DNA from 4 places in the Effusibacillus dendaii genome. Region 3 is predicted to be linked to each of the others. Evidence: riboswitches for the same ligand, from Rfam matches in the RefSeq annotation. Region 3 holds a riboswitch; each other region holds the start of a gene.

Region 1 (2,201 bases), 590 kb from region 3:
TTGACACTGCGGACTCGCCGGCAGATTTCCAGACCGTTTAAGCCGGGAAGCATCAGGTCAAGCAATATGAGGTCCCATTGGCCGTTCAGCGCTTTCTGCAAACCATCCCGACCTTCATAGGACAATGTCACCACAAATCCTTCATGCTGAAGTTCCAGCTCGATAAACCGGGCCAGATTTTTTTCATCTTCAATGACCAAAATGTTTTTCATCGGTTCCTCCGCCAGAGGCTTGGCGAAAGCCAAGTTTTCTTTATATTGTATCACCGGGAGTGAGAAAATCTCTGAGAGCCAGATGAAAATTCTCTCATTTTTCGACTAAGGGATAAGCAAAATCCCCCAGGGGCTGATAAGCCCATCCTGAGGGATTTCACGATTCTAAAAAACCCGTTTGCAGATTAATACATTCGTTTGACCGAAGTGATATGGTTGTACCAGTAAGAACCTGGTTTCAGCGGCAGGTAGCCGACTTTCCCAAGTCCGCCGCCTTCCTGTATCATCTGTCCGTTGCCCGCGTAAATCCCGACATGGCTTCCGTTGTTAAAAATGACAAGGTCGCCGACCTGCATCTGGCTTTTCGGGACAGGGTTCCCGACCGAAGATGCCTGTACTCTGGATGCTCCGCTCATTTTGTAGCCCAGTGCATGGTGATATACATAGGCGGTAAAGTTTGAGCAGTCAAATCCACTTCCCCCCCGGTCTTTGCTGGCTCCCCAGATATAAGGAGTACCCAGCTGGCTTCTTGCTACCATCAGTACCGCATTTGTTTTGTCCTGCCGCGTTGCGTCGAGCGGCGCTTGTGGTTGAACCGACTGGTCATATGTGACACCCGGCGGCAGATTGAATGATGCCGACCGGGTTGCCGCCGTATGGCTAGTCACTGCTCCCTGGTGCGTCGCCATATGGCGCGTAGCCGCAAAAGACGGACTGACAAACGCTGCGCTAAGCATTCCGATGGCCAACAAAGAAACAACTTTCTTTTTAAACATGAAATACCTCCCTTGTGAAGCCTGCGAGGTTAGCTGACGGGTTCGGATAGAAGGGATTTACCCGACCAAAATTGGTTTCACCCCGGATAACTGGTTCCCCCGCGCCCGATTTCTGGGCTTCGGCTGTTGTGACAACCTTACCATAGTTTCCAACCGGATTTCAGCCTGTAAATTCTGGTAAACTGCTGCAAAGCCAGTAAAAAAGCCGCCTCACGGCGGGCACGTAACTTACAAACAATTTTGGTAGATTTCTATTTTCTCCAAATTAATGTAAACTGTCCACCCAAGAGAATATCTAACCCATTTTTGAATATTTTTCCCGCAACTCTTTAGTGGAGATGACGATCAATTTGGGAATTAATAACTCTTTTTTCGTTTGAATCCGTTGCTTTCCTTGCGGGTGCATCACATACAGCAAGATCTTTAAATAGATGCGGGTGGCGAACGTAAACACCCCTTTTGGCAGATCAAGAATCCGGAAGCCAAACTGATCGGGTCCCCGGTTGATCAAAGAAATGCCGTAAAATCCCTTTACATCTTGAAAGCGCGGGTGTTTTAACAATTGAGCTGCTTTCGGCATCACCTGTTCCGTCAGGCGCACCAAGCGAATCGCCAACTGCAACGGGGAACGGGCATGCGCCCCATATTTAAAGAGAATCTCGTTGTTTAAATGAAGCTCCGCCACACGGTCCCCCGTATGAATTTCTTCCCCGTTTTCAAAGCGGATGGTCTGTCCGCGATACGTGCGAACCCGTACCTTCAACAGTGGATTGGACGGATCAATCGGCTGCAGATGAAAGCATTTATCAAAAAGCCTTTCCCACTTCATCCAGACGGAGACAAGGAGCCGTTTTGGGTAACTGAGCGCCAGTCGGCCGGGTGACAGGCGGCCAGGCGCTTTTATCATTTCGTCAATGCGAACCGGGACAAACCCTTTTGAGAGGATTTGCGGCAACACCTGTTGGAGGGCCGACAGCATCTGTTCCGGTGCGTCATGGTCGGCTCCAGGTGTACTTCCGCAATCATGCAAAAGGATCACGGAGCCGTCCGTGATTCCAGTCAGCAATTTGTTTTTGATCGATTCAGAACCTGTTTTTCGGCTCCAGTCATAAGTCAGAAGCGACCATAACACAATCCGGCAGTGTTGTCGCAAAGTGAAATCGAACAGGTTCAACATGCCCCAGGGCGGCCGATAGTAAACAGGCCGCAGCCC
Region 2 (2,201 bases), 150 kb from region 3:
GTTGGCAGTGATCTTTGGCGGGGTAACGATTCTGTCTCTGGTTTACGGCGTATATCCTGATCCAACAGGGAATACTTCCGTATTATCGATGGTTACGGAAAATGCGTTCGGTCGAGGGAGTATGTACTTCGTTATACAGATTGCCACGATGCTCATTTTGACATTAGCGGCGAATACCAGCTTCAACGGGTTTCCGATTTTGGCCTCCATTATGGCGCAGGATCAAAACTTTCCCCGTATGTTTGCCAATCGGGGAGATCGGTTGGCGTTTAACTATGGAATTATTACATTGGGGATATTGGCCAGTCTGCTGCTCATCTTGTTCCGTGGGAAGACGGATCTGCTCATCCCGCTTTACGCGATCGGTGTCTTCTTGTCATTTACAATGGCACAAAGCGGGCTGGTGCTTAAATGGGTAAGAGAAAGGAACAGGGGGTGGCAGCGAAAAGTACTTATCAACGGAATTGGGGCTGCCGCGACCTTTGCTGTGGTATTAATATTCAGCATTACCAAGTTTACGGAAGGCGCATGGATTGTCGTTGTCGTGACACCACTCTTACTGTGGCTGATCACAAAGATCCACAAGCATTACGAGGCGGTTGCAAAGCAGCTGAGATTTGATTTGAACGATCCGCTCCCTCAAAAAGAATCTGTCATAATCGTGCCGGTTGCGGGAATCCACCGAGTCGTCGCATCGACCCTTGCTTACGCAAAGACTCTCTCTCCTAAAGTAGTTGCTTTCTACGTGGCGTTTTCTGAGGAAGAGGCGGAACGAATGGAGAAAAAATGGGAACAATGGAACCCCGGGGTTCGGCTTGTGACCTTCGTGTCCCGATATCGAACCGTCGTTGAACCCCTTGTGGAATTTGTAGAACGGGTTGATTGCCGTTTAAACCGAACAAGTACGGTTATGGTGTTGTTGCCGCAGTTTGTGCCCAAAAAGTTCTGGCAGCGATTGCTTCACAATCAATCCGCATTTCGAATCCGCGCGATGCTTTTCGGCCGAAAGGATGTCGTTGTGGCAACCCTGCCGTACCATTTGCAGGAGTAACTACCATACATTGTGCAATGAAGTTTACATAATGTCATGGTGTACTATCATTTGTTAAAAATAAGCCGAAGCTCAATCGAGCGCGGGGGACCCATTTTTTGGGGTGAAACCACATTAGTGGCAGGGTAATCCTCTTTACCCGAATCCGTCAGCTAACCTCGCAGGCTTCAGAGAGGAGATGTTTTCTAGGTATCGCGACATCGGTGATGATTCCGGCATTTGCAGCACCTGACAATGCTGCGGCAACATCCACACAATTACCGCCGGGAGTTAGCTTTGATACCAATATACAACCGGTTGCGCCTCTTGATGCAGATTACCAGACAAAGGTTAATGCAGTTCTGCAGGTAGCAGAAAGCAAGCTGGGAACTCCGTATGTATGGGGACATAATGAAGACCGCGGTCAGGTCGGTTTCGATTGCTCCAATTATACCGCTTATATTTATCATCACGCATTGGGGTATAAAATGAGTGGAGCTTCCCAGACTCAATACCATTCTGTCTGACGTACTGTGTCGAAAGCTGAAATGCGCCCGGGAGATCTTATAATCTTCAATAATGGCAGTCACGTTGGTATTTATGCGGGAAATGGCCGCGTGATTCAGGAAGGTGGCGGCCTGAAAAAGGTTGGCTATCTGAACGTTTCTCCTGGGTCTTCCTGGTACAATAATATTACGGCCGTTAAACGTATGTTTTAAGCAAGAATGCCTTGAGAACAAGCTGACGCCAGTATTCAACTGGTGTCAGCTTGTTTTTCTTTTACCGCTTCTATTGTACGGATTACACGCTTTGAGGCATCGGAATTTCTTCCTTATTGCCGTTTATCTCAATCCGATTTCCGGCACCTCGCGAAACATATCTGACGAATCCTTGCTGCGGACTATGTTCCATAAGCAGTTCCGCAAGCTGCAGTTGCACATATTGCCGAAAGGCTCTTTTTAAAGCACGGGCACCGTACTGTTTATCAAACCCTTTTTTGACTAAAAAGTTTTTTGCCGAATCGAGCAGTTCCAAGCGACAGTTGAATCTTAGTATTCTTCTGTTCAACTGTTCCGTTAGTACATCAATGATTTCAAACAATATTTGTTCCGAAAGCCAATTAAAAATCACAATGTCATCAATTCGATTGATAAATTCGGGCCGAAAGGTT
Region 3 (2,201 bases):
GGAAGTTCTGCCGGAAGGCAAGGCAAAGGAAGTGGAATCTTTTAAGGCGCAGGGCAAAAAGGTGGCCATGGTGGGAGACGGTGTAAACGATGCGCCCGCTTTGGCAACAGCCGATGTGGGTATGGCGATCGGCACCGGTACCGACGTCGCGATGGAAGCGGCCGATGTCACACTGATGCGGGGAGAACTGACCAGCATTGCAGACGCGATTTCACTCAGCCATAAGACAATGAACAATATCAAGCAAAATCTGTTCTGGGCACTGTTCTACAATTCGATCGGCATTCCGGTAGCGGCTGCCGGGTTGTTGGCACCCTGGGTGGCGGGAGCGGCGATGGCGTTCAGCTCCGTGTCGGTTGTATTGAATGCATTGCGATTAAAACGGGTAAAAATATAAAACAGCGGAGGAGAATATATGAGTACTATCACTCTAAACGTTCAAGGTATGTCTTGTAATCATTGTGTCAATTCAGTGGAGGGTGCGCTGGGAAAATTGGTAGGCGTTAGCTCCGCAAAAGTGGATCTCTCAGCTAACCAAGTGACTGTTTCATTTGATGACACGGTCGTGAGTGTAGATCAATTAAAAGAAACAATTGAGGATCAAGGATACGATGTAGTGTAACACACGAGATGGAAAAAGGGGCATACATATCAAATGTATCCCCTTTTTAATCCCCATTGCCCCAAAACTCAAGGGGACTGTTCAGTTGTTAGACGTTTGTGATACATAGCGTCACAATCACATCGACGGTCAGAGAAGAGGGTGTAGGAAATTTGCAGCGACTCAGCTTGCCGGAAAGAGGGACGCAGCTTCAATGGCTAACACAGAGCTCGAAATACGAGTTTAGTACATCCGTTTTACGGACGTAATGTGGTTGTACCAGTAGGAACCGGGTTTCAGCGGCAAATAACCCACTTTCTTAAGTCCGCCGCCTTCTTGGATCATTTGTCCATTACCAGCATAAATCCCGATGTGTGCTCCGTTGTCGAAGATGACAAGGTCTCCTACTTCCATCTGACTTTTCGGGACAGGATTCCCGACCGAAGATGCCTGTACTCTGGATGCCCCGCTCATTTTATAGCCCAATGCATGGCGGTACACATAGGCAGTGTAGTTTGAACAGTCAAACCCGCTGCCGCCTCGGTCTTTGCTGGTTCCCCAAATGTAAGGAGTACCCAGTTGGCTTTTTGCCACCATCAGTACCGCATTTGTTTTATCCTCCCGCGTTGCATCGAGCGGTGCAATTGGTTGAATCGACGGGTCATATGTGACACCAGGCGGCAAATTGAATGATGCTGATTGGGTGGCCGTCGTTTGCGCAGACACAAAAGACGGGCTAACAAATGCCGCACTGAGCATTCCGATGGTCAACAAAGAAACAACTTTCTTTTTAAACATGAAGTACCTCCCTTGTAAAGCCTGCGAGGTTAGCTGACGGGTTCGGATAAAAGGGATTACCCGACTGAACTGCAAAGTGTTTCTTCAAGGTGTTGTTTCAAAAACACAAAACTGTGAATAGCACTTGCAGTCTGATTTCACCCCAGATAACTGGTTCCCCCGCGCCCAGTTTTTGGGCTTCGGCTGATGTAGGACAACCTTAACATAGTTTCCAACCGATTTCATCCTGTAAATTGTGGTAAACTGCTACAAAACCAATAAAAAAGCCGCCTCACGGCGGCTTTTGACTATGTTCAAAAGCTCACTTTTTTAAGCCATTTTTGAATATTTTTCCTGCAACTCTCTTGTGGAGATGACGATGAATTCGGGAATTAGTTCCTTTTTTCCGGGGTGAATCTGAGTCTTCTCGTAAAGCGAAAAACACCACCTATGGAAGAATCGCATCAGGATTTTTTATACTTCATGACCTGATAATTGTCAGTCTATTTCGCATCATGAAACTAATTTGAAACAGGTTCCTAAAACCCTGTGAATCCGCCAAATAGTTTAATCATATAGATCGTGATTACCGTCATTGCATTCGTTAGAAGTAAAAAGCCCATAATTACCATCACAATGCCTCCGATACGGCTGATTACGGAAGAATACTTCAACAGCCAACGTACGGAGCCAAGACTATATGCCAAAATAAGGAATGGTATCGCAAACCCTAACGAATAAGCGCTCATCAATCCTACTCCGTTGGCCGGGTCGGTTGCTGCTATGGCTAACACAGATGCCAAAATTGGTCCAATACAAGGTG
Region 4 (2,201 bases), 300 kb from region 3:
AACCTATAAAAGTATTTGGTTTCCTTGGAGTCGACACTGGCAGCAGTTTCTTTTTACGATCGAGTAATAATTACTTATTATACTATTAGAGACACGAACTGGAAAAGCCGCATTCTTATAATAGATATTAAGGGTAGGGGTGGTTCCTCCATTCCAAATAAGGGTTTCAACACACTTCCAAGGTATTCAATCGAAACTCAAAAAGCTCGACCTATCGGGTAGCCATTCACGCAGAACAAATTTGTCTGGATAATGCCTGTATCGAGTCCTTCTTTTCCCACTTAAAGACAGAAAAAATCTATTTATCAAACCCTCGCATACTATCTGAAGCGAATCAAGTACATAGAAGATTATATTTTCTTCCAAAACCATAATCGTTTTCAGAAAAAGCTTAGCGACCGCTCCCCGGTTAAATACCGGGAAACGGTCGCTGCCTAAATCTTTCTATTTGTACTCTTCTCCACTGGGCGGGGTTATGACGATTTAATCAGGCTTTGCTAATTTTTCTGTAGTTTAACCGATGCGCTTTGCGCCCAAATATCGGGGGCCCCAATACGAATTGCTCAGGCTGTCGATTTTGACTCCGTAGGAATCGGTCGACGAAATGAACTGGTTGTCACCCACATAGATGCCTACATGTGACGGTCCCGAGGAATACGTGGCAAAGAATACAAGGTCTCCGGGCTGCAGATCAGTGACCGGTGTGCCTTCCGAATACATATCTCCAGTGGTGCGGCCCAGTTGAATACCTTTTGTATTCTTAAAAACATAATTCACAAAACCGGAACAGTCGAACCCGCTTGGACTGGTACCGCCCCAAGCATAAGGCGTGCCGATCAACGATTCAGCCGTATCAATCAACTGAGAAGATTTGGCAGCGTTTGACTGCTTCCAATTCGCCTCGTTTTTAGCAGCCACGTCTGCCAATATTTTGGCGGTTGTCGGGCCCACTTTGCCTGTTACTTCAATTCCGTTGTCCTTTTGGAATGCTTTCACGGCACCTTCAGTCAATTCACCATAATAACCAGTGTTTGAAGGATATGTGAAATATCCCAAAATCCGTAACTGCTGCTGAATCGCAGTCACTTTATCTCCTTGTGACCCAAACGCCAGAATATTCTCCGATGGCTCTGGAGTGGAAGCGGGAGCTGATTTTGTATCAGGCGATGCGGTTGAAGATTGTGACGACGTGGTTTGTGATAGCGTCTGTTTCGTTACATCCGGTAACGAAGATGCTGCGGATGGCGTCGATGAAGGTGATGGTTCTTTCACCGTTGACATTGTAGTCGATGCTGACGCCGCTGTGTCGGACGACACCGTTTGCGCGTTTGCGATGCCGAGGGATGCAGAAAAAACAGCCCCCGCAAAAACTAGAGATGCCAAATGCCTATTCAACGCGACTCCTCCTGTTGCCTCCGAGGTTAGTTGTCGGGTTCGGGTTGAGGTCCCCTACACGTGTGTGATTCACCCCAAAAAATAGTTCCCCCGTACTGACAGTTGTCAGATTCGGCAAATTTTTTCTTACTCTATTAAGTTATCAGCTATTTTGTCGAACTTCAATAGACTTTTGCCGTAATAACCTAGTTCTTTCGGCCTATTTTCTGGATTTGATCCAATTTGTGAGATCTCCCAATACCACCTCTTGCTCCGGTTCGTTTAGCAATTCGTGATAGAGTCCCGGATACAGTTTTAATGATCGGTCCACTACCGTAAGCCGTTCCGCGAATACGATGGCCGCTTCCGGATCCACGAGCCGATCCGCCCCCGCCTGCAGAATCAAGAGGGGGTGTTTCACAGATCCTGCCTGCAGCAGTGCATCTTTCATCGCTTTCTGTAGTTCGTGATACCAACGCACGGAAACGCGAAACTCCATATTCGGGTCCTGCCGGTATTGGCTGGCAACCGCCTCCGAGCGGCACACGTCGTTCGCTCGAATACGGTTTGGTATTCGCAATTTTGGTGCAATTCGCAACAGCAGTTTCGCCAACTTCTGCTGCCACTTCGGAACCCGCATTCGCAAACGCAGGCAAGGAGATGTCACAACAGCACCCCGAATCGGCAGTTGCTCGGCATTCGGATGCTGCAAAAGCCGGATGGTGACAAGCCCTCCCATCGAATGACCCAACAGAAAAATCGGCCGATCGCCAACTTCCCGACTCACTTCCAGCAGCCAGTTCTTTAGACAATCTACATACTGCTGA

The links. A riboswitch is a leader RNA that binds a small molecule or an ion and turns the genes downstream of it on or off. The one in region 3 is predicted to bind cyclic di-AMP.
Region 1: it holds a riboswitch for cyclic di-AMP, as region 3 does, so the genes downstream of both, skT53_RS14165 (C40 family peptidase) here and skT53_RS17100 (C40 family peptidase) in region 3, are expected to answer to the same signal.
Region 2: it holds a riboswitch for cyclic di-AMP, as region 3 does, so the genes downstream of both, skT53_RS16330 (C40 family peptidase) here and skT53_RS17100 (C40 family peptidase) in region 3, are expected to answer to the same signal.
Region 4: it holds a riboswitch for cyclic di-AMP, as region 3 does, so the genes downstream of both, skT53_RS18330 (C40 family peptidase) here and skT53_RS17100 (C40 family peptidase) in region 3, are expected to answer to the same signal.

The regions. Positions count from the first base shown of each region.
Region 1 covers NZ_AP023366.1:2,630,902-2,633,102, forward strand. Annotated here, with positions in the region: gene skT53_RS14160 (response regulator transcription factor) at 1-212, opposite strand, end outside; gene skT53_RS14165 (C40 family peptidase) at 398-988, opposite strand; cyclic di-AMP (ydaO/yuaA leader) riboswitch at 991-1,123, opposite strand; gene skT53_RS14170 (polysaccharide deacetylase family protein) at 1,284-2,201, opposite strand, start outside.
Region 2 covers NZ_AP023366.1:3,073,488-3,075,688, forward strand. Annotated here, with positions in the region: gene skT53_RS16325 (APC family permease) at 1-1,051, shown strand, start outside; cyclic di-AMP (ydaO/yuaA leader) riboswitch at 1,105-1,233, shown strand; partial or broken gene skT53_RS16330 (C40 family peptidase) at 1,258-1,749, shown strand; gene skT53_RS16335 (AAA family ATPase) at 1,832-2,201, opposite strand, start outside.
Region 3 covers NZ_AP023366.1:3,219,112-3,221,312, forward strand. Annotated here, with positions in the region: gene skT53_RS17090 (heavy metal translocating P-type ATPase) at 1-397, shown strand, start outside; gene copZ (copper chaperone CopZ) at 416-622, shown strand; gene skT53_RS17100 (C40 family peptidase) at 845-1,399, opposite strand; cyclic di-AMP (ydaO/yuaA leader) riboswitch at 1,402-1,594, opposite strand; gene skT53_RS17105 (cytochrome c biogenesis CcdA family protein) at 1,918-2,201, opposite strand, start outside.
Region 4 covers NZ_AP023366.1:68,751-70,951, reverse strand. Annotated here, with positions in the region: gene skT53_RS19055 (IS3 family transposase) at 301-438, shown strand; gene skT53_RS18330 (C40 family peptidase) at 514-1,395, opposite strand; cyclic di-AMP (ydaO/yuaA leader) riboswitch at 1,396-1,522, opposite strand; gene skT53_RS00340 (alpha/beta hydrolase) at 1,595-2,201, opposite strand, start outside.